3 regions of the Janthinobacterium salmonicoloratum genome follow, and region 1 is predicted to be linked to each of the others. Evidence: predicted binding sites of a transcription regulator. Region 1 holds the regulator's gene; each other region holds the start of a gene.

The links. Region 1 encodes FNR, which switches genes on or off when oxygen is low (the NO sensors DNR and NnrR bind a similar motif). Its sites were predicted from a motif close to TTGATNNNNATCAA; they were not measured.
Region 2: the regulator FNR is predicted to act here: its motif matches at 3,371-3,384, upstream of ACQ4WY_RS22130 (bacteriohemerythrin).
Region 3: the regulator FNR is predicted to act here: its motif matches at 2,999-3,012, upstream of ACQ4WY_RS00665 (serine protein kinase).

The regions. Positions count from the first base shown of each region.
Region 1 is NZ_JBNYXV010000002.1:719,376-726,809, forward strand. Features, by position in the region: gene modB (molybdate ABC transporter permease subunit) at 1-502, shown strand, start outside; gene ACQ4WY_RS16420 (sulfate/molybdate ABC transporter ATP-binding protein) at 511-1,221, shown strand; gene ACQ4WY_RS16425 (TOBE domain-containing protein) at 1,262-2,029, shown strand; gene ACQ4WY_RS16430 (response regulator) at 2,031-5,105, opposite strand; gene fnr (fumarate/nitrate reduction transcriptional regulator Fnr) at 5,345-6,103, shown strand; gene ACQ4WY_RS16440 (FixH family protein) at 6,107-6,631, opposite strand; gene ccoG (cytochrome c oxidase accessory protein CcoG) at 6,686-7,434, opposite strand, start outside.
Region 2 is NZ_JBNYXV010000005.1:152,012-159,445, forward strand. Features, by position in the region: gene ACQ4WY_RS22115 (PepSY domain-containing protein) at 1-2,526, shown strand, start outside; gene ACQ4WY_RS22120 (hypothetical protein) at 2,654-2,839, shown strand; gene ACQ4WY_RS22125 (hypothetical protein) at 3,004-3,159, shown strand; gene ACQ4WY_RS22130 (bacteriohemerythrin) at 3,460-3,858, shown strand; gene ACQ4WY_RS22135 (hypothetical protein) at 3,862-4,731, opposite strand; gene ACQ4WY_RS22140 (TonB-dependent siderophore receptor) at 5,056-7,290, shown strand; gene ACQ4WY_RS22145 (nucleotidyltransferase domain-containing protein) at 7,287-7,434, opposite strand, start outside.
Region 3 is NZ_JBNYXV010000001.1:152,426-159,859, reverse strand. Features, by position in the region: gene ACQ4WY_RS00680 (catalase) at 1-1,174, shown strand, start outside; gene ACQ4WY_RS00675 (hypothetical protein) at 1,264-1,596, opposite strand; gene ACQ4WY_RS00670 (chymotrypsin family serine protease) at 1,761-2,939, opposite strand; gene ACQ4WY_RS00665 (serine protein kinase) at 3,208-5,202, shown strand; gene ACQ4WY_RS00660 (DUF444 family protein) at 5,205-6,494, shown strand; gene ACQ4WY_RS00655 (SpoVR family protein) at 6,491-7,434, shown strand, end outside.

The DNA.
Region 1 (7,434 bases):
CGTGCTCGGCTATTACCTGCTGGTGCTGCTGGGCCGGCGCGGTACACTGGGCATCTGGCTGCAGGACAACTTCGGCATCAACCTCATTTTTACCTGGCAGGGCGCCGTGATCGCTTCCACCGTGGTCGCCTTTCCCCTCGTCTTCAAGCCGGCGCGCGCCGCCTTCGAGGCGGTCGATGGCCAGCTGGAGCAGGCGGCCCGCGTGCTGGGCATCTCGGAAATGGCGATCTTTTTCCGCGTGACATTGCCGCTGGCCTGGCGCGGCATCCTGGCCGGCGTGCTGCTGGGTTTTGTGCGCGCGCTAGGTGAATTTGGCGCCACCCTGATGGTGGCCGGCAGCATTCCCGGCAAGACGCAAACCCTGTCGGTGGCCGTGTATGAAGCCGTGCAGGCGGGTCAGGACGACGTGGCCAATACGCTGGTGCTGATTACCTCCTTTGTCTGCATCGTGGTGCTGCTGTCGGCTGGCCGGTTGGCGCCCGGGCGCATCGTTCACAAATGACGCTGATGATGACGCCTATGCAACTCGACCTCGACCTTCGCGCCACCTTGCGCTCCGGCAAACGCCGCTTCGACATGTACGTGCAATGCACCTCAAGCAGTCAGCGCATCGCCATGTATGGCCCGTCCGGTGCAGGCAAGAGCATGACCCTGAAAGCCATTGCCGGACTCTTCACGCCTGACGCGGGCCATATCCGCCTGAACGGGCGCACCTTGTTCGATTCGGCCGCCGGCATCAATTTGCCGCCGCAACAACGCAACGTGGCCTATCTGTTCCAGGATTACGCCCTGTTCCCGCACCTGACGGTGCGCCAGAACGTGGGCTTTGGCTTGAGCCGCGGCTGGTTCAATCCGCGCGCGCGCGAAAAATTGCAGAAGGTCGAGCATTGGCTAGACGCGTTTCACTTGCAGGAACTGGCGCACCAGTTTCCCGACGAGTTGTCCGGTGGCCAGCGCCAAAGGGTGGCGCTGGCGAGGGCGCTCGTGGCCGAGCCGGCCGCGTTGCTGCTCGACGAGCCGTTTGCCGCCCTCGATCCGGCCCTGCGTGTCAAAATGCGTTTGGAACTGAGCCAGTGGCAGCAGCGCCTGGACGTGCCCATGATCCTGATCACACACGATCCGGAAGATGCGCGCATCCTGGGCGAGCATGTGCTGTACTTGCGCGACGGACAGATCGATAACAGGGAAGAACACATGGCATTGGGTGAACGCATTGGATAAATCAGCGGCGGCGGAAATCGGCCTGCAAGGTTCGGTATGGATGACGGTGGGCGGCGAGCATCTGGGCGGCGCCGGCCGGGTGGAATTGCTGGGCGCCATCGCCGAGTGTGGCTCCATCACGCAGGCGGCAAAGCTTGTGAAGATGAGCTACAAGGCGGCCTGGGACGCCATCGACGCCATGAACAACCTGGCCGGCGAACCGCTGGTCGAGCGTCTGACGGGCGGCAAGGGCGGCGGCGGCACGCGGCTGACGCAACGGGGGCGCCAGCTGGTCGACAATTTCCGTATCATCGAGCGTGAGCATGCGCGCTATCTGCGCCAGCTGGGCAGCCAGGCGGAAGGCATCGCCGACGATCTTTTACTCATACGGAGAATGGCCATGAAAACCACGGCACGCAATCAATTCCTGGGCAAGGTGGCCGAACTGAAACAGGGCGCCGTCAACGACGAAGTCACGCTGGAATTGCCCGGTGGCCAGCACATCGTCGCCATCGTCACGCAGGGCAGCAGCGCAAGCCTGGGCCTGGTGCCGGGCGCTGAAGCGTTCGCACTGATCAAGGCCTCGTCCATCATCCTCGTGGCCGACAGCGCAGGCGCGCGCTTTTCCGCGCGCAACCAGCTGGCCGGGCTTGTGACGCGGGTGCAGACGGGCGCCGTCAACACGGAAGTGGTGCTGGATTTGCCACGCGGCGGCACGATCGCCGCCATCATCACGAACCAGAGCAGCACGGACCTGGGCATCGAGCTCGGCAGCAAGGTAACGGCAATATTCAAGGCGTCTAGCGTGATCCTGGGCGTGCCCGCCTAAATTAATCCTTCAACCGCGACAACCAATCCGCCGCGGCCGCCAGCGCCTGCTCCAGTTCCTGCGCCGTCTGCGCCAGCAGCGCCGGCACCTCGTCCAGGCGGCCCGCGTCGATGGCTTCCTCGGTGGCAAACGCGGCGCGGATCAGGCGTTTCGTGCCCAGGGTGCCCACGGAGCCGCGCACGCCGTGCAGGATGCGCGCCACATCGCTGTGGCGGCCTGCCTGCAACGCTGTTTCGGCGTCGCGCACGGGCGTCATGTCCTTGTTCAGCGCGTCTTCCACCATGCGCCGCAGCACTCCGCGCCCCTTCGCATCGCGTCCCATCACGCGCATCAGCGGCGCCATGGAAAACACTTCCTCGTCGGCGACGGGCGGCGGCTCGGCCGTCTGCACTTGCGGGCGCTTGGGCAGGTGGCGCAGGATGACTTCCATCATCTCTTCCACCACCACGGGCTTGGCGATGAAATCGCTGATGCCGGCCGTCATGCAGCGCTCGCGCTCGGACGCCAGCACGCCGGCCGTCATGGCGATCACGGGCAGGGTCAAGCGCAATTCCGTGCGGATGATGTGAGTGGCGCTGAAGCCGTCCATGACGGGCATCTGCATGTCCATCAGCACGATATCGTAGCGCAGCGCTTCCGTGCGCAGACGTTCCACGGCTTGCAAGCCGTCGCCCACCACGTCCAGGGTGGCGCCCATGTGTTCGAGAATGCCGCGCGCCACGGCCTGGTTCAAATGATTGTCTTCCACCAGCAGGAAATGCACGCCGGCCAGTTCCGTGCCCAGCGGCTGGTGCAGCATGCGCTGCTCGCCGCCGTCGTTCTTGGCGATCAGCGCCTGGTGCAGGGCATCGAACAGGCTGGAGCCCGTGATCGGCTTCATCAGCACGACGTCCGCCTCGGCCGCGCTGGAGATTTCCTCCAGGTGGTTGCGGGCGAAGGCGTTGACCATCACCACGATGGGCTGGCGCTGGCCGCTGGCAGCCTGGCGGATGGCCTTGGCCGTCGCCAGGCCGTCCATGACGGGCATGTGCCAGTCGGCCAGCACCACGTCGTACGGTTGCTGCTGTGCCAGGCGTTCGCGGTACAGTTCGATGGCGGCAAAGCCGGAGTCCACTTCGTCGGCCAGCCAGCCCCACGCTTCGATCAGCTTGACGATCAATTCGCGCGTGGTGCGGTTATCGTCGGCCACCAGCAGGCGCAGCTGGCCCAAGGCCGGCATGCGCCGCGTTTCGGCCGGCTGCGCCAGCATGTCGAAGGGCACGCTGAACCAGAAGCGGCTGCCCTTGCCTTCGCTGCTGGCGACGGCGATGTCGCCGCCCATCATGTGGATCAGCTGCTTGCTGATGGCCAGGCCCAGGCCCGTGCCGCCAAAGCGCCGCGTGATGCTCTGGTCGCCCTGCGAAAACGCGGAAAACAGCTGCTGTTGCTGCAGTTCCGTCATGCCGATGCCCGTGTCGCGCACTTCGAAGCGCAGCCAGGCGCGTCCGTTTTCGCTCTCGGCCAGGCTGACGGCCACCACCACTTCGCCGCTCTCGGTGAACTTGATGGCGTTGCCGGCCAGATTGACGAGAATTTGCTGCAGGCGCTGGGCGTCACCCACGAGGCGCCGCGGCACGTCGGGCTCGACGGCGATGGCCAGTTCCAGCTCCTTTTCGCCCGCATTCATCGTCATCGTCGTGGCCAGGGTATTCATGACTTCGTCGAGGTCGAATTCGACGGGCGACAATTCCATGCGGCGCGCCTCGATCTTTGAATAGTCGAGCACGTCGTTGAGGATGCCCAGCAGCGACTGGCCTGCCACTCTGACCATGGTCAGATACTTGCGTTGTTCCGTGTCGAGCCTGGTATTGCCCAGCAAATACACCATGCCCAGCACGGCATTGAGGGGCGTGCGGATTTCATGGCTCATGTTGGCCACGAAATCGCTCTTCGCGCGGTTGGCCGCCTCGGCCCGGTCGCGCTCCTGTTCCAGCTCCGCCGCGCGTACTTCGAGTTCCTGCTGCAGACGGTCGCGTTCGCTCATCAGGCCGTTGAACGCTTCCGTCAGTTCGCCGATCTCGTCGCGCTGCCGCACCGGCACGGGGGTGAAACGGCTGCCGCTGGTACGCAGGGCCAGCAGGGTATCGCGCAAGCGCACCAGCGGCGACAGCAGGCGCACGGTGACCCAGCCCAGTACGGCCGCGGCCAGCAGCGAAGCGAGGATGCTCCACAGCACCAGCCGGGACAGCACGCCATCGAAGGGTTCGAAGGCATCGTCGATGGGCAGCGAGGCGGCCAGCAGCCAGTTCACCGATTTCAGGCGCTTGAAGCTGTTGACGGCCGTGATGCCGCGGCTGTTGGTGCTGACCATGCTGCCTTCGCCATCTTCCTTCAGCAACTGGGTGGTCGTCAGGTTGGCGTTCGGCTTGCGCGGCTGCAGCAAACGGCTGGTATCGGGGTGCAGCACATAGCGCGGCACGGCGCCGCGCGTGAGAATGAAGTAATAGCCGCTCTTGCCGATCTTTTCCGAGCGCAGGCGGCCCAGCAAGTTGTCCTTGTACAGGCGCAGCACGCCGATCACGACCCCGGCCACCTGGCCATCGGCGGCCAGCACGGGCGCGACCATCTGCACGATGGGCATGCCGCTCGACTTGCCCAGCATCGGTTCGGTGATCATGGGCTGGCGCGTGCGCAAGACGGTCTGGAAATACTCGCGCTCGGCGACGTTGATGCCGGCGCGCCCCGCCACTTCCGGCATGTCGGCCACGATGGCGCCATGCGCATCGAGCACCAGCACGTCATCGAACAGCACCAGCATCGAGCGGCGCGCATAGTATGCGCGCAATTGGGTGGGCTGGGCGATCAGTTCCGGCGGCTGCTGCCTGGCCGTCAGGGTGACGATCTGCAGCAGCATGCCCAGCTTGTCGTCGAGCTCGGCAGCGGTGCGGCTGATCAGGGATGACTGCTGGCTCAACAGCACTCGGGTGAAGTCGTCGCGCATGTGCTGCAACTGGATCATGGTGACCAGCGCGATCATGGCGATCGAGGTCAGGCTGGTGGCCAGCGCGACTTTTGCTTTAATGCCGAGAGGCTTCATGATTTCCTTTTCAGTACCGGGCGGCACAGGCGGCAGATAATGCTGACGGGAATTTTCCTATCAATGCCTCAGCTTGGCAAGCGCCACCGCATAAATTGCCCGCCCCGTATGGGCTTTTGACGATGTTGCCATATAATTAAAGGCTGGACGTCGTTTATTCGCCGAAATTACGGTGAAATTGGCACACGGCAACCCTGTATGCAGTAAACTTGTTATTGCATTTTATAAAAGGTAATGACATGACTGAAGCGCTACTCACTCCAACCTTGCCCACAGTGAACGTGGAAGCGTTGCGAGCGCGATGCTCGACCTGCAGCATGCATCAATTGTGCCTGCCGATGGGCCTCGATGTGGGCGACATGGACAGGCTGGACCAGATCATCGGCCGCCGCCGCAAGGTCGCGCGCGGCGCCTCGCTGTTTCGCATCGGCGACTCGTTCCAGAACCTGTATGCGATTCGCCTGGGGCACTTCAAGACGTACCAGATCAATCCTGGCGGCGAAGAGCAGGTGACGGGTTTCCAGATGGCCGGTGAATTGCTGGGCATGGACGCCATCAGCGCAGACCGCCACCACTGTAATGCGGTGGCGCTGGAAGACAGCGAAGTATGTGAAATTCCGTTTTCCAGCCTGGAACAATTGCTGGGCAATATGCCGACCCTGCTGCGCCATTTTCACCGCATGATGAGCCAGGAAATCACGCGCGAGCAAAGCGTCATGCTCTTGCTGGGCAATATGCAGGCGACGCAGCGCTTTGCCGCCTTCATCGTCAACCTGGCCTCGCGCTACGAGGCACGCGGCTATTCGGGCAGCAATTTCCAGCTGCGCATGTCGCGCGAGGAAATCGGCAACTATCTGGGCCTGACCATCGAGAGCGTCAGCCGTCTGCTGTCCAAATTCAAGAAGGAAGGCTGGCTGCGCGTGTCGAACCGCGAGATTGAAATCCTGCAGCCGGCCAAATTGAAGGCCATTACGGCCGGTACTGACGTCTGCAAATAAGCTTTACAGCTCTGCGTCAGCATGCAGCGCGATGCTGCGCTGCAGTGGCCAGGTCCAGATGCCTGACAGGCGCCACTCGCGTTTGTCGTTTTCCACCAGCACTTGCCAGCGGCTGCGTTCGAGCATCGGCAGCGCTACGGAAAAATTGCCGGCCGCATCGGGCTGCACCAGCAGCTTGATATCCTTTTCCGGCAGGGTCGCATGCGCCAGGTGCAGCTGCAGCGGCGCCTGATAGGCCTTGCCGAAGCTGTGCACGGAACCACTGAGGCTCGCCTGTGCCACGTCGTACGACAGGCTCGTATCCATCGCCAGGTCGCTGGCGATCGTGTCGCGCTTCAAATCCTGGTTGATCGCTTTGCCCTGCTTGTAATAATCGCCCACCACCAGCGCATCGGGCTGCGTAAACGCGATATAGCCCATGAAGCTGCCGACGACCACGGACAGGCCGGGGCCGATCATCAGCAGCCATGGCCAGCGATGCTTGTACCACGGTGCAACGGGTGCTTGCAGTTTCAGACTGTCGGACATGATATTTCTCCTGTTTAATCAGCCAGTCCCCATGCGGGGACCGGCCTTCCTACATTAGCGCGGTACGATGAATACCGCGCTTTCACGCACATGCAGCGATGGGTCGTCCAGCGAGTGCAATTCGATCGCAATCTTGTTCGAACCCTTCTCGCCGACGCCGTGCGGTACGCGCAGGCGGATCGGCCAGCCCAGCGTTTCCGTCGGCTGCAAGGTCACTTCTTCACGCGTCAGCAAGGTCAGGCCCGGCAAGCCGGAAGCGCTGATTTTAAAATGCTGGGTTTGCTCCGACGTATTCATGATCTGCAAGCGGTAGACGTTTTCGATCATGCCGTCCTCCACTTCGCGTCCCATCGAACCGCGGTCGCGGATCACGTCCATTTTCAAGGGCGTGCGCAGCGCCAGCGAAGTACACACGGCGATGATGATCAGGGCCAGGATGGAAGTGTAGATCAATACGCGCGGGCGCATGGCGCGCTGGCGGATCTGCTTCGAATTGAAGTTGTTTTCCATCGCATGGTCGGTACTGTAGCGTACCAGGCCACGCGGCCGGTCGACCTTGTCCATCACGCTGTTGCAGGCATCGACGCAAGCGGCGCAGCCGATGCATTCATACTGCAGGCCGTTGCGGATATCGATACCGGTCGGACACACCTGCACGCACAGGGTACAGTCGATGCAATCGCCCAGCTTGTCGTTGTTGCCGGCCTTCTTGCTCAGTGCGCCACGTGGTTCGCCGCGCTTGGTATCGTAGGTGATGATCAGGGTGTCCTGGTCGAACATGGCGCTCTGGAAGCGCGCGTAGG
Region 2 (7,434 bases), on a different contig from region 1:
CCACACCCCCTGCCGCGCGCCAGCGCCGACGAGGCGCCGAAGACCAGCCAGCAGCGCCAGCTTGCCGCCATCCCGCAAGCGCGACGCTGGCACTGGAACTGGAAGCAGGTGTGGTTTCAACTGCACTGGTTTATCGGCATCACGGCCGGCACGGTATTGGTGATCATCGGCCTGAGCGGCGCCACCCTGGCCTTCAAGGAGGAATTGCTAGATGTCATGAACCCCGGCGTGCGCCACGTTCCCGTGGAAACGCGCGCGCCGCTCGCACCAGGGCAGCTGAGCAACATCGCCGCAACGGAACACGGCCAGCGCGTCGCCTCGGTCACCATGTATGCAGAAGCGGGCGCGGCGCCCCGTTTATTCTTCGCGCCGAAGAACGGCCAGCGGCGCGGCGAGTCCATTTATGTCCATCCGTACACGGGTGCGACCCAGCCCGCGTTGATGGGCGCGGGCTTTTTCGAGTGGACGGAGTCATTGCACCGCTGGCTGCTGCTGCCCCGCGATCCGGGCCGGCAAGTGGCGGGCGCACTGGCCCTGTGCCTGCTGGGCCTGGCATTCTCGGGCCTGTATCTGCGCTGGCCCCGCCGTCCGCTGGACTGGCGCACCTGGCTGACCTTCGACCCGGCCCTGAAGGGCCGCTCCTTCCTGTGGAATTTGCATGCCGTGGCAGGCACCTGGTGCCTGGTGGTCTATGTGGCGCTGACCCTGACGGGCCTTTACTGGAGCTATGACGTGGTGCGCGACAATATCGACGCCTGGGCCGGCAAGCCGCCACGCACGGCGCAAGCGCCCGCGAAAAAGGGCGCAAGCAAGGAGAAGAAGGAGGCGCCCGCCGTCGACATCAGCCTGGCCTGGAGCAGCTTCCAGCAGCACGCCCCCGGCTGGACCCTGGCCAGCGTGCGCCTGCCCGTGCGCCCCGGCGATGCCGTACAATTCACGTGGCTGGCCAGCGATGCGCCGCACGAGCGGGCGCGCAGCCGCATGAGCATTCTGCCCGCCGATGGCACGGTCACGGAAAACGAACCGTATAGCCAGCAAGCACTGGGGGCGCGCCTCGTCAACATCATTTATCCGCTGCACATGGGCACATATTTTGGCTTGCCCGGCCGCATCATCGTCACCGTGGCCAGCCTGGGCCTGCCCCTGTTCGCCATCACGGGCTGGATGCTGTACCTGGGCCGCCGCAAGGCGAAACGGGCTGTGCAGGCGCAGCGGGCCCTGCTGGGCGCCGGCGCACCGGGCAAGACGAACACGGGCTTGCCGACCCTGCTAGCCTACGCCAGCCAGTCAGGCCAGGCCGAGCGCCTGGCCCTGGAAAGTGCGCACGCCCTGCAGCAGGCAGGTGTGGCCGTCGACGTGCAGTCGCTGGACCGCTTTGATCCCGCGCAATTGCGCCAGTATGAACGGGCCCTGATCGTCGCCAGCACCTTTGGCGAAGGCGAGGCGCCGGATGGCACGCGCCGCTTTGCGCGCCTGTTACAGGCAAGCTCGGGCATGCCGCTGGCGAGCCTGGAATTCGGCATGCTGGCCCTGGGCGACCGCCATTACAGCGCCTTCTGCGGCTTTGGCCATGTGCTGGCGCAACAATTACAAACACTGGGCGCCACGCCTTTGTTCCCGCTAATCGAAGTGGACAAGCACGACCCCGCCGCCCTGGCCGACTGGTCCAAAGCGCTGGCCCGCTGCAGCGGCAGCGCCATCGACGCCATCGGCGTGCAGGAAGAAGCGTCGTATGCCGAGTGGCGCCTGGCGCGCCGCGTGCTGCTCAATCCGGGCAGCCTGGGCGGCGAACTGCATGAAATCACCTTGACGGGCCCGGCCGGCGCCACCTGGGAAGCGGGCGCGCTGGCCGAAATCATCGGGCGCAACGCGGATGGCAGCGATGGCGACGCGCATCATGCGCAGCACGCGCCGCGCAGCTATTCGCTCGCTTCGCTGCCGTCCGATGGCGAACTGCAATTGCTGGTGCGCCAGGAACGCCATGCAGGCGACGAGAACCAGGGCCATGGCATCTGTTCCGGCTGGCTCACGCGCTTCGCCCCGCTGGGCGCCAGCATCCGTTTGCGCCTGCAAGCCAATCCCGCCTTCGCGCCCGCCCTGGTGGACGTGCCCTGCATTTATATCGGCAACGGTTCCGGCCTGGCCGGCCTGCGTGCGCACCTGCGCGCGCGCCAGCGGGCGGGACTGGCCCGCAACTGGCTGCTGTTCGGCGAGCGCCAGCAAGCTTTTGACAGCGTCTGCGGTGAAGAGTTGCAAGGCTGGCTCGATGCTGGCCACCTGGCGCGCCTGGACCGCGTCTTTTCGCGCGATGGTGACGAGGTCGGCAAACGGCAGTACGTGCAAGACCGCCTGCGCGCCAGCGCCGGCGAGCTGCGCGACTGGCTGGCGCAAGGCGCCATCGTCTACGTGTGCGGCAGCCTGCAAGGCATGGCGGCAGGAATCGATGCTGTACTGCAAGAAGTGCTGGGCCAGGAGGATCTCGACGCCCTGCTGGCGGCCGGACGCTACCGCCGCGACGTGTATTGAAACACATCAAGCGGCCCCCGGCACCACCCGGCTATGTGGGCAAGCGCACAGTCAGCGCCAGCCATCGGATTAGAGTGGGGACATCGCGGCACAAGCGCCGCCCCACTCACTGTCTGCGAGGCTAACCATGAAAAACCCCTGGATGAGCATGTACCTGAGCGCCGCCAACCGCATCGCCAACACGGCGCGCGGCCACGCCACGGCCGCCGTCAAGCGCGAAGCGGCAAAGAATACGCGGCAATTGACGCAAGTGTGGTTCGATTCTTTCCTGCCCGCGGCAGGCAAGCCACGGCGCAGCCGCAAGGCGAAATAAGAGCAGTCACGAGCGGTAACTGGTGCGGTGCATCACAGCAATAAGTTGAAGTTAGCACCAGGTGAGCTAAACTGCAAGCATGGTAGTAAAGATATGCGTACGCGATTGAAGTGACCGGCAGGCGCCGCATCCCCGCGCCGCCACCGGCTCATCAGGAGACGACCATGTTGACGCTTAAAGTGCTGGCCTGCCTTGCCTTGTCGGCCCTGATGCTCATCCCACTCGTGTTGAGGGATACGATGCAGTTGTCGGCCGGGCAGCAATTGCAGGTGCCGAATGTCGATGCGCAGGGTATGTGGGCCCACTGGCCTAAGCAATAAGACGCGCGGCTGAGAAAACGCCGCTGGCTGCGTTGCTTTGACTTGCCGTACTAGCTTACTGTCTGCGTCAAAGACGCCTTGCCAGCGACGTTTTTCAGCGGCGCTCGGTAACAAAACGCGGCGTTAAAAACCTCTTTCTGGCGGTAGGAGAATTTGTTCCTCCATCGATTCATTTTCTCCTTATTTCCTTTGCCCTCTCTTCACCATACTTTTGATCCAGGTCATGGATTTGAAGTGTCGCTGCGTCCACACTGGAACAGTCCGCTTCGCACCGTGACGGACTTAACCTGGAGCATCAACATGGGTAAATCGCATTGGAAGGATGAAATGGCGCTGGGCGTTCCCGTCATCGACGAGGCGCATGAGGCGCTGTTTCAGGAGCTGGCGCGGCTGGGACAGTTGAGCGACCAGCATTTTAGTGTGGCGTTTCGCGAGCTGATTGCGGCCGTCGAACGCGATTTCCGCGAGGAAGAGGATTTGATGGAACAAATCGCCTTTCCCTCGCTGGCCAACCATCGCGAACAGCATGCGCGCGTACTCAGCGGCTTGCACCATGCCTGGGCCGCCGTCGATGAAGGCGACCTGGAACAGGGGCGCCATGCACTGTCGCTCTTGCCGCAATGGCTGATCTTCCACCAGGCCACCATGGACCTGGCCCTGGCGGCGGCGCTGGAGCTGGTGCAGCGCCAACCCAGCTAATCGCTACAGCAGCAGCACCGTGGCCTGCTCGGGCAAGACGACGCGATAGTGTCCCGGGTATTTGTCTTCGCCGTCGAAAATCTTGCAAAACACGGGCTGGTTGATATCGTTGACGGCCGACTCGTGCATGGGCAAGGTGGCGATCAGCTGCTCGCCATCCATCAACTGCAAGGCGCTGCCCCGCTCGGCCGCGCAAAACGCCAGCGACTGCACATCGTTGGCGAACGGCCGCTTGTACCACGGCGTGATGGCCCGCACGGCGCGCCGCGCGTCGCGCAGGACTTGCCCCACGCGCGTGACGTTCCAGGCATCGCGCGCCACGGACGGCTGGAGGACGATATTCGCCGTCAGCTCGCCCCTGCCCTTGTTCACCAGGAAAGTGCCATCCTGCGCGGCGATGTCCTCGTTGAGCGGCACGACAAACACGCCGCCGTCGGATACCTTGATCGGCACAGGAGCGCCATTGCCTTGCAAGGCCACGCGCACGTCATCGATCGTGGCGCTCAACTTGGCCGGAATCAGGCGCAAGGCCATGACCACGCTGCCGCTCGACACTTGCCACACTTTCCTGGCCGTCAGATAACTTTCGCGGTAGGCCGTGAAGCGCACGCGCGGCGCCTTGGCGTCGCTGCTGGCGGTGACCGTCACCGTTTGCGATGGCAAGGCGTCCTCTGCGCTCGCCGGTGCCACTGGTGCCGCGGGGGTGGCCGGCGCAAGCGGCGGCGGCACAAGGGGGGGCGGCACGATGGCGGCGGCGGGCGGCACGCTAGCGCTCTGCAGCGGCGCGGGAACAGCCGACGGCGGCGCGTGCTCCTGGGCCTGGCCCAGCGACACGACACACAACCATCCGGCACAAGCGATCCATGTACGCATGCATTTCTTTCAATGAGGAAAATATTTTATCAGCGCCTGCATTATCGCAGAAGGCCAGCCCATGCGCCGCCTTGACCTGCCCGCACTCTTTTGGTGCGCATGCTTGATTATTTGGCAAATACCGTCTATATTGATAATGATTCTTATTCACGAAAGTGAGGAAGAATCGCGCGCCCTTCTTTTCCACTGCCCGACCGCGCCGGGCCTTGCGGTGGAACTGCTATCCAAGCCAGACCACGGGCCAGCGTCATGCCATCCCCCAGCTACTGCGCACCTCGCCAGACGAGATAGGAAAAAACACGACTAAAATATTCCAGGAAAATGATGCAATCGACTACCGTCTTCTCTTCTTCGCGCCAGCCCGCCTTGCGCCCCCTCCCCCGTTTATTACACGTCAGCCTGCTCAGTCTTGCCGCCGGCGTGGTCTTGCCTGCTCAGGCGGCCGACGCCGCTGCTGCCGACGTCACCATGCCGGCCGTGACCGTGCTGGGCCAGTCGATGGCCACCACGGAAGGCACGCAGTCGTACACGGCAGGCGAAACGCGCAGCGCCACGCGCATGGACCTGTCCCTGCGCGAAACGCCGCAATCGGTCAGCGTGATCACGCGCCAGTTGCTCGACGACTTGGGCGCCGTGCGCCTGGACCAGGCGCTGGCGCAGACGACGGGCATCCAGGTGAACCAGAACGACACGGAGCGCACGACGTTTAGTGCGCGCGGCTTCGGCATCAACAATATCCAGATCGACGGCATGGCGCGCGGCGGCAATGCGCCATTGCAAGACACCATCCTGTACGACCGCATCGAGGTCGTGCGCGGCGCCACCGGCCTGATGGGCGGCAAGGGCGACCCGTCGGCCACCATCAACATGATACGCAAGCGTCCTACGAAAACCTTCCAGGCCAGCGCCGGCCTCATCATGGGCCGCTGGGACGACCAGCGCTTCGAGGCCGACCTTTCCACGCCGCTGAACGCGGAGGGCAGCGTGCGCGCACGCACGGCCCTGGCGTGGCAAAAACGCGATTCCTACCTGGACATGTATCACGAACGCAAGACGGTAGGCATGCTCATCGTCGAGGCGGACTTGCGCCCCGGCACCCTGCTGACGGCCGGCGTCGACTTCCAGGACAACCAGCCCACGGGCGCCACCTGGGGCGCCGTGCCCTACTGGAATGCGGATGGCAGCCTGGCCAACTTGCCGCGCAACACCAGCTGGACGACGCCATGGAGCACCTGGGCCAACAAGCAGCACACGGTATTCACATCGCTCGACCAGCGCCTGCCCGGCAACTGGAATATGCACCTCGGCTATGCGCGCACGGAAAGCACGAACCGCACCACTGCTCTCTATGCGGGCAAAGGTTATCCCGATCCCGCCACGGGCACAGGCATGGAACTGTGGACGGGCGCCTGGGGCGCGGGCAAAAAATATAGCGACAATTTCGACGTCTACGCCAGCGGGCCATTTACCTTGCTGGGACGCAAGCACACGGCCATCATCGGCTGGAATGGCAATAACGCCCAGGACAATTCGATAGGCGGCAAGGCAAAAATCAATTACTCGAAATTCCTCCCCGACTACCGCAGCTGGACGGGCAACATCCCCCGCCCCGTGTTCACTCCGGACGGCTCGCACACGGAAACCGTCACGCGCCTGGCGGGCGGCTATGTCGCCACGCGTTTGAGCCTGGCCGACCCGCTGCACGTGATCATCGGCGCGCGCAGCAGCACTTACCGCACGGATACGCGCAACTACAACACGCAAGGTGTGTACACGGGCAGCGGCGACTTCGTGGAAACGCGCAATGAAGTCACGCCGTACGTGGGCGCCGTGTTCGACATCAACAAGCAATATTCGGCCTACGCCAGCTTCACCCAGTTGTTCAACCCGCAAACGAGCAAGGACCGCAACAACCAGTTCCTGGCGCCGGAAACGGGCGACAATACGGAACTGGGCATCAAGGGCGAATTCTATGAAGGCAAGCTGAACGCCTCGGCCGCCCTGTTCCACACGAAGAAAAAGAACCTGGCGGAACTCGACCGCACCGTGCCGCCCGGCTTTTTGCTGCCCGACGGCGGCCAGGCTATGGTGGCCAACGGCGCCGGCGTGACGGCCAAGGGCGTGGAATTCGACGTTTCCGGCCAGTTATCGCCCGCCTGGGAAGCGAGCGGCGGCTACACCTATCTGCACGCGGCCGAGGCTGATGGCCGCCGCGCCGCCACCACGCAGCCGCGCCATTTGCTGCGCCTGGCCACCAGCTACCGTTTCGACGGCAGGCTGGCTGGCTTGAAAGCGGGCGCCAGCATGACGGCGCAAAGCGCCACCTACAGCGAATCGTGGTACGGCCGTCCGCCGTCAAGCGAGATGACGAACATCCCGCAAGCCGGTTATGCACTGGTCAACGCCATGGCCAGCTATGCCATCAACCGCCATGCCAGCGTGCAGCTGAACGTGAATAACTTGCTCGACAAAAAGTACTACCGCAACGTGGGCTTCTTCGACGGCGTGTTCTGGGGCGAACCGCGCAACATCAGCCTGGCCGTGCGCACGGCGTTTTAAGCGCGCCAGTGCGCGGGCGCAAGCAGGGTAAAACCATCGAGCAAGGGACCGCCCACAGGCGCCAGCACGGCGGCGGCGACCTGCTCGAACGCCTGCTGGCCGGCCGGCAAGTCGCCGGCGGCCAGGCGCAGCGCGCCGTCCAGC
Region 3 (7,434 bases), on a different contig from region 1:
GCGCTTTTCCACGGTGGCCGGCGAACGAGGCGCGGCGGACGCGGAACGCGATATCCGCGGCTTCGCCCTGAAGTTCTACACGGAAGAAGGCAACTGGGACTTGGTCGGCAACAATACGCCCGTGTTTTTCATGCGCGACCCATTGAAATTTCCCGATTTGAATCACGCGATCAAGCGCGACCCGCGCACGGGCTTGCGCAGCGCCAACAGCAACTGGGATTTCTGGACCTCGCTGCCTGAAGCTCTGCACCAGGTAACGGTGGTGATGAGCGACCGGGGCTTGCCGCGCAGCTTCCGCCACATGCATGGCTTCGGCAGCCATACCTTCAGCTTCCTGAATGCGCAAAACGAGCGTTTCTGGGTCAAGTTCACGTTCAAGACCCAGCAAGGGATTCAAAACCTGACGGATGCGGAAGCCGAGGCGCTGGTCGGCAAGGACCGCGAAAGTTCGCACCGCGACCTGTATGAGAGCATCGAGAACAAGGATTTCCCCCGCTGGACCCTGTACGTGCAAATCATGCCGGAAAAAGAGGCAGGCACGTATCACCTCAACCCCTTCGACCTGTCGAAAGTGTGGCCGCACGGCGACTACCCGCTGATCGAAGTGGGCGTGCTGGAACTGAACCGCAATGCCGACAATCACTTCGCCGAAGTGGAACAGGCGGCCTTCAACCCGGCCAACGTGGTACCCGGCATCAGCTTTTCGCCGGACAAGATGCTGCAGGGCCGGCTGTTCTCGTATGGCGACGCGCAGCGCTACCGCCTCGGCGTCAACCACAGCCATATCCCCGTCAACGCGCCGAAATGCCCGTTCCACAGCTATCACCGCGACGGCCAGATGCGGGTCGACGGCAATCAGGGGGGCACCTTGGGCTATGAACCGAACAGCGAGCAGGAGTGGGCCGAGCAGCCGGACTTCCGCGAGCCGCCCTTGAGCCTGGAAGGCGCGGCCGACCACTGGAACCACCGCGTCGATGAGGATTACTATTCGCAGCCGCGCGCGCTGTTCCACCTGATGACCCCGGCACAGCAGCTAGCCTTGTTCGACAACACGGCGCGCGCCATCTCGGGCGCCTCGGAACAAGTCAAGCAACGCCACATCGGCAACTGCACCCTGTGCGACCCCGCTTATGGCGCGGGCGTGGCCGAAGCGATCGGCCGCCTGAGCAAATAAGGCAGGCTGATAAATGACGAGGAAGGCCTGGCAACAGGCCTTCCTCCGCAGCACTCTGCGGCGATGGCCCGACCGCCCAGCTCGCTTGCCTAGCAGCGCTGGATATCGATATGGCCCGTGATGCTCGTCTCCACCGGATAGCCATCGACCTGCAGCGGTACGCGCCGCTTGACGGACGAGTCGCGCAGGTACACGACGAGCGCTTCCTTGCCCACGGTCGTGCGCCCCAGGCTGACGCCTTCCACGCCATCGATGGCCATCAGCGCCCGCTCGTTGCGCCGCCTGGCCGCTTCCAGGCGGCCCTGGGGCGCGGCAGGGGCGTACTGCCCCATGCCCTGTCCAGCGGTCTCATCCGGCAAATACGGCATGGCGGCGTCTTCGAAGACGGCATATGGCGATTGTGCGAATTTACTGTTTGACATGACACACCCTCCTGATGCATTCCATCATACACCCGCCCATCCGGCCTTGTAGCACCCTTCGCCGTCCCGCACCGTGCGTGGCCGCTGCCCAAGATCATCATCGTGCAAAAAACAGCGTTAGGCAAGGCGGCGCGACGCCGCCTCAGCAGGTCCTGGCAGCGTGCTCAGGTGTATAAATTGATGTCGAGCGCCACCACCACCCGCCGCATCTGATTGGCAAAGGTAATGTTGCCGCCGCCGGCAAACAGCAAGCCGACGGGATTGCGCTGCTGGTTCCAGGTCCAGATGGACGAGCCGGAATCGCCGCCCGCGCTGAACGCCCCGCTCACGCCCGTGATGGCGATCTGGTCCTGGAATAGCGCGATCCTGCCGCCGCCGTAATTGACGTTGATGGTAGCGCCCAGGCCCGTGATGCGCCCCTGCGTCAATTGCGTCGTGCGGCCGGATTTGCCGACCATCATGCCCAGCGCGGGCGCCACCAGCGCACTGCTGATGCGGAAGTAGGCCGGCACGCCGCCGCTCAGGTAGACCAGTTCGGGACGCACGCGGTCTGGCCAGGCCCAGCCGGTGGCGCAATCGACAAAATTGACGCCGCCGCTGAAGTTGATGGGCACGAAACGCTCGAGCACGGCCACCTGGTCTTGCGGGCAACGGCCGCCATCGATGGGGCCCGGCTGCACGATGCAGTCATTGAACACGCCGCCGTTGGTATTGGCCAGCACATGATTGTTGCTAAGTATCATCAAGCGGCTGTTGCGCGGCGCGCTGCGCCCCACGGCCAGGCAGCCGATGGTGCCGGCCGTGATGCGGAAATGCCCGACCGACACGCCGCCCGGCGCCGGACGCAAGCGGAAACGGTGCGGTTGCGCATCGATCACGCCCGTGACGACGATATTGACGGGCACCCTGTCGCTGGCCACGGCGCGCACGCCCATGGCCCCCACGATGGCGGCCTTGGCGCGGTCGACAGAGGTGGGCTCGGCCACGTACAAGGTCAAGGCCGGCAAGCCCGGCTCGCCGGACGAGCTGTCGCTGGCGCCCTCACCCAGGCCGATGGACACGCCCTGGATATTGCCGCCGTCGCTGAAGGCATCGGCCGCGCGCACGCCGCCCGCCTGGGAAATGGACTGGCGCATGCCGTCTTCGATGCTGCGCTTGATTTCCAGCAATTCCATGCTGACGCCGCTCAGGGCGTCGGGTACGTCCGAGACGGATGCGCTCTCGATCGTATTGTCTTCTTCGCCGGGGACGGAAAATTGGCCGACGGCCTCTTCATCGTCCGCATTTTGGCCCCTGCCGCTGCTGCCAGGCGGGGCGCTGAAACCATTCTCGTTGCCTATCATCACGTTCTCCTCGTGGGTCACTGCAAAGTACCAGTGTGGACGGGCCGCGCGGGCCGATATTGATCTGGATTGACCCGCGCAGGCGCCTGACTGCCCTGCCCATCCGGGCCCAGCAAGGATAAAAATAGTTCCCGCTTCAAGGTTGAGCGAGATCAGGCGTGCGGGCAGAGGCAGCGCCGTATACTTGGCCGACAGGCTGGTACTGGGCCTGCTCCACGGCAGCAACGCCAGCAACGGTATGGATGGGGAAACGATGACGAGCCCTGGTATGACACGCCACGACGACGCGCCTGCGGACGAGCAAGCAGGCCACCGCGCCACAGATGCAGATGGCGCAGGCCAGCATGCCGACTTTATGCACGGCATGGCGGCCTGGGCGGCAAAACACCGCATCAGTCCCTGGGGCGGCAGTTTTGCCGACTTCGTCGAGCAGATCCTGCCCGGCCGCGCCGCCCTGCTGACGCGCAGCGCCCACCAGTACCTGTGGGACATGATGCGCTGGAACGGCCAGACCGACGACGCCGGACGTTTCCGCTGCCGCCTGTTCGACGACGAGCTGTTCGGCATCGACGAGGCGATCGACCGGGTTGCCGCCTACTTCAAGGCAGCCGCCGCCGGCTCCGAGGTGGGCCGGCGCATGTTGCTGTTGCTGGGCCCGCCGTCGGGCGGCAAGTCGACCATGGTGATCCTGCTCAAGCGGGGGTTGGAAGAATATAGCCACAGCAGCGAAGGCGCGCTGTACGGCATCGCCGGCTGTCCCGTGCATGAATCGCCGCTGCATCTGGTGCCGCACAGCATGCGCGCCGACTTTCGCGCCAGCTATGATGCCGAGCTGCATGGCGAACTGTGCCCCCATTGTCGCGCCCGCCTGGAAGAACAGTATGCGGGCGACTTCCTGCGCATGCCCGTCGAGCGCATCCACCTGTCCGAGGCGGGCCGCTGCGGCATCGGCACGTATGCGCCGCACGATCCCAGCACGGCCGACCTGGCCGACCTGGTGGGCTCCGTCGACCTGTCGAAAGTGGCGCAATACGGCGACGAAGGCGACCCGCGCGCCTGGTCATGGTCCGGCGCCGTGTATGCGGCCAGCCGCGGCATGCTGGAAATGATCGAGATCCTCAAGGTCAAACGGGAATTTCTCTACTTGCTGCTGACACTGACGCAGGAAAAGAATGTCAAGGTATCGCGCTTTCCCCTGATTTACCTCGATGTAGCCATCCTCGCACACACGAATCTGGCCGAGTTTCGCAAATTCCTGCAAGAAAGCGAAAACGAGGCGCTGCTCGACCGCATGGTCATCGTGCAAGTGCCGTATACACTCAATTACCGCGAAGAAGCGCGGATTTACCGCAAGCTGATCCTGGCGGCCGCACCCGCCTTCCGCAATGTGCACCTCGATCCGCACGTGCTGCATGCGGCGGCCGTGTTTGCCATCCTCAGCCGCTTGCCCGAAGGCGACGACAAGGAAGCCGAGCTGGTCAAGAAACTGCGCATCTACGCCAACGAAGACGTGGACGACTTGCAGCCTGCCGACATCCGCCGCATGCGCGAGCGCGACAAGGCACCCGACGAGGGCCTGTCGGGCGTGTCGCCCCGTTTCGTCATCAATGCCCTGTCGCACGCCATCATTTCCGCCCAGCACAACAGCCTGTCCACCATGGACGTGCTGCTGGCCCTGAAGGACGGCATCGAAAGCGATGCGCGCATCGAACCGCGACGCAAGCGCAAGTGGGTCGATTACCTGGTGCTCACGCGCAAGGATTTCTATAACCGCTGGGTCAAGGCCGACGTGCACAAGGCTTTATTCGTTTCGTTCGAGCAAGAAGCGCAAGACTTGCTGAACAAATATCTCGATGAAGTCGAAGCCATGCTCGACAACCGCCAGATCCGCGATCCCATCACCAGCGAAGAGCGCCGCCCCGACGAACGCTTCTTGCGCGCCGTGGAAGAAAAAATCCACATCAGCGATTCGGGCAAGCAATCGTTTCGACAAGAAGTGGTGCGCAAAGCCATGAGCGCCTTCAAGCGGGGCGAGGCGTTTGGCCTGGGCAGCCATGCGCAACTGCACGACGCCATCCAGCAATATCTGTTCGAGCAGCGGCGCGATGTGCTGCGCCTGGTCAGCTCGGCCAAGCGCCCCGATGACGACGTGCGGGCCAGGATCTCCGCCGTCGAGCAGCGTCTGGTCGACGACTATGGCTATGACGCCCATAGCGCGCGCGAAGCGCTCAACTACGTGACCACCTTGCTGGCGCAGGAATAACCATGGCCGCCACGACCTCGCCAGGCAGCGGCAATCAGCATGATCCTCCGGTACGGGGCGGCCCCGCAGCTGCGGCAGTCACGGCAAGCGAGGTAAATTCCGCCGGCGCGGCGGCGTCGCAAGCGGGCGCCGCGCCGGCCCTGGCCCAGCCCTGGTACGCGTTGTTCTCGCGCGGCGCGCGCGACTGGCTGCGCCACAACCAGAAAGTGCGCGATGCCGTGCAGGCGCACTTGCCCGAGCTGATCGCCACGCCAGACCTGATCGGCGGGCCGCAGCAGCGCACGGTGCAAGTGCCCATGCGCCTGCTTGAGCATGCGCGTTTCCGCCTGGCCCCCGCGCGCTACAGCATGGGCGCGGGCCAGGGTGATGGCAAGCCCGGCGATCTCCTGCGCGCGGCGTGCCCCACCGTCACGGGTGGGGCCGGAACGCAAGGCGATGGCGGCGATGGCGAGGGAACGGTGCGCCTGCTGCTGGAGTTTCCCATCGACGATATTCTCGACTGGCTGTGGGATGCGTTCGAACTGCCGCACCTGAAGCCGCGCCACCTGGGCGCCATCGACGAGGCACGGCTCGTGCGTAGCGGCCTGGACCGGCATGGCGCCCGTTCGCGCCTGGACCGGCGGCGCACCGTCAAGGAAGCGATCAAGCGGCGCGCCCTGCAAGCGCAGCCCGTGCCCTTTACCAATGATGACTTGCGTTACCGCCAGGTACTGCCTCAGCCCCATCCCAGCACGAATGCCGTCGTGTTTTTCGTGCTGGACGTGTCGGCCAGCATGGCGCAGGCCGAGCGCAAGCTGGCCAAATCCTTCTTTTTCTTTGTCTTGCAAGGCTTGCGCCGCAGGTATGCGAGCGTGGAAACACGCTTCATCGCCCATACGACGCGGGCCTGGGAATTTTCCGAAGCCGAGTTCTTCCAGGTCAATGGCATGGGCGGCACCATGGCCTCCACCGCCTTTCGCCTGAGCCGGGAGCTGCTGCAGCAACACTATGCGCCGCAGCGCTACAACGCCTATTTATTCTATGCCTCCGATGGCGAGAATTTCAGCGAAGACCGGAGAGCGGCCAGCCTGGCTCTCTGTGAACTGGCCGCCTTGCTCAACTATATGGGCTATGTGGAAACCTTGCCCGGCGTGACGCGCAGCCTGGAAACGGAAATGCACAGCTTGTGCGCCGAGCTGGAACGACGGGGCTTGCCCTTGCACAGCAGCATCCTGAGCCGGAGTGACGATATCTGGGCGGCCATCCGCACCTTTTTTCAGCACGAGGCGGCCGATACGGAAGAAACAGCATGACGTTGCATGACGCACAGCCCCACGGCGGCACGGCAGACACGGCAAACACAGCCAGCCTGGACGGCTACGCGGCGCGCATCAACGCGCTGGCGCGGGAACTGGGCCTGGAATTTTCCGCCGTCGAGTTCGAGCTGGTGCCGGACAGTTTCATGGCCGAGATCGCCATTTATGGCTTGCCCGTGCGCATGCGTCACTGGTCGTTCGGCGTGCGCTACATTCAACAGCTCGTACATCAAAAGATGGGCAACTCGCATATGTTCGAAGTCATGTTTCCCGGCGACCCTTGCCATGCCTACATGGCAGAGCGCAATTCCGTGGCGGAAAACACCCTCGTCACAGCCCACGTGTTGGGCCACGCCGATTTTGCCAGCCGCAATGCGCTGTTCCTCCGTTTCGGCGCCATGGCGGGCCAGCGCATCCTGGAACAAAGCGCGGCGCGGGCGCAGCGTCTGGAGATAGCGCTGCGGCGACACGGGCAGGAGCAGGTGGAAGCTGTGCTCGATGCGGCACTGGCGCTGGAGCAGCATGTGGACATCCACGCCGAGCTGCACCGCCCGGCCTATGCCGCCGTATCGGGGCCATCTGCTGCGGCGGGCACGCACGATGGAACCAGCATGGACGATCCTTTTGCGCAGCGCTACCGGCGCTTGCCGGGCGAAGCGGCCGTCCTGGCGGCGCACGACGCGGCACGGGCACGCCTGGCGCAGCGCCCGCTTGTGCCGCCGCAGCCCGAGTACGACTTGCTGTGGTTCATCGCGCAACATGGGCCGGAACTGGCCGATTGGGAGCGCGACATTTTCCTGGCTGTGCGCGAAGAGTCGTTTTACTTCTATCCCGTGTTCGCCTGCCAGATCATGAACGAAGGCTGGGCCTCGTACTGGCATGCACGGCTGCTGCGCGAAGCCGACTTCCTGCCGCCGGCCCTGTATCTGTCCGCCAT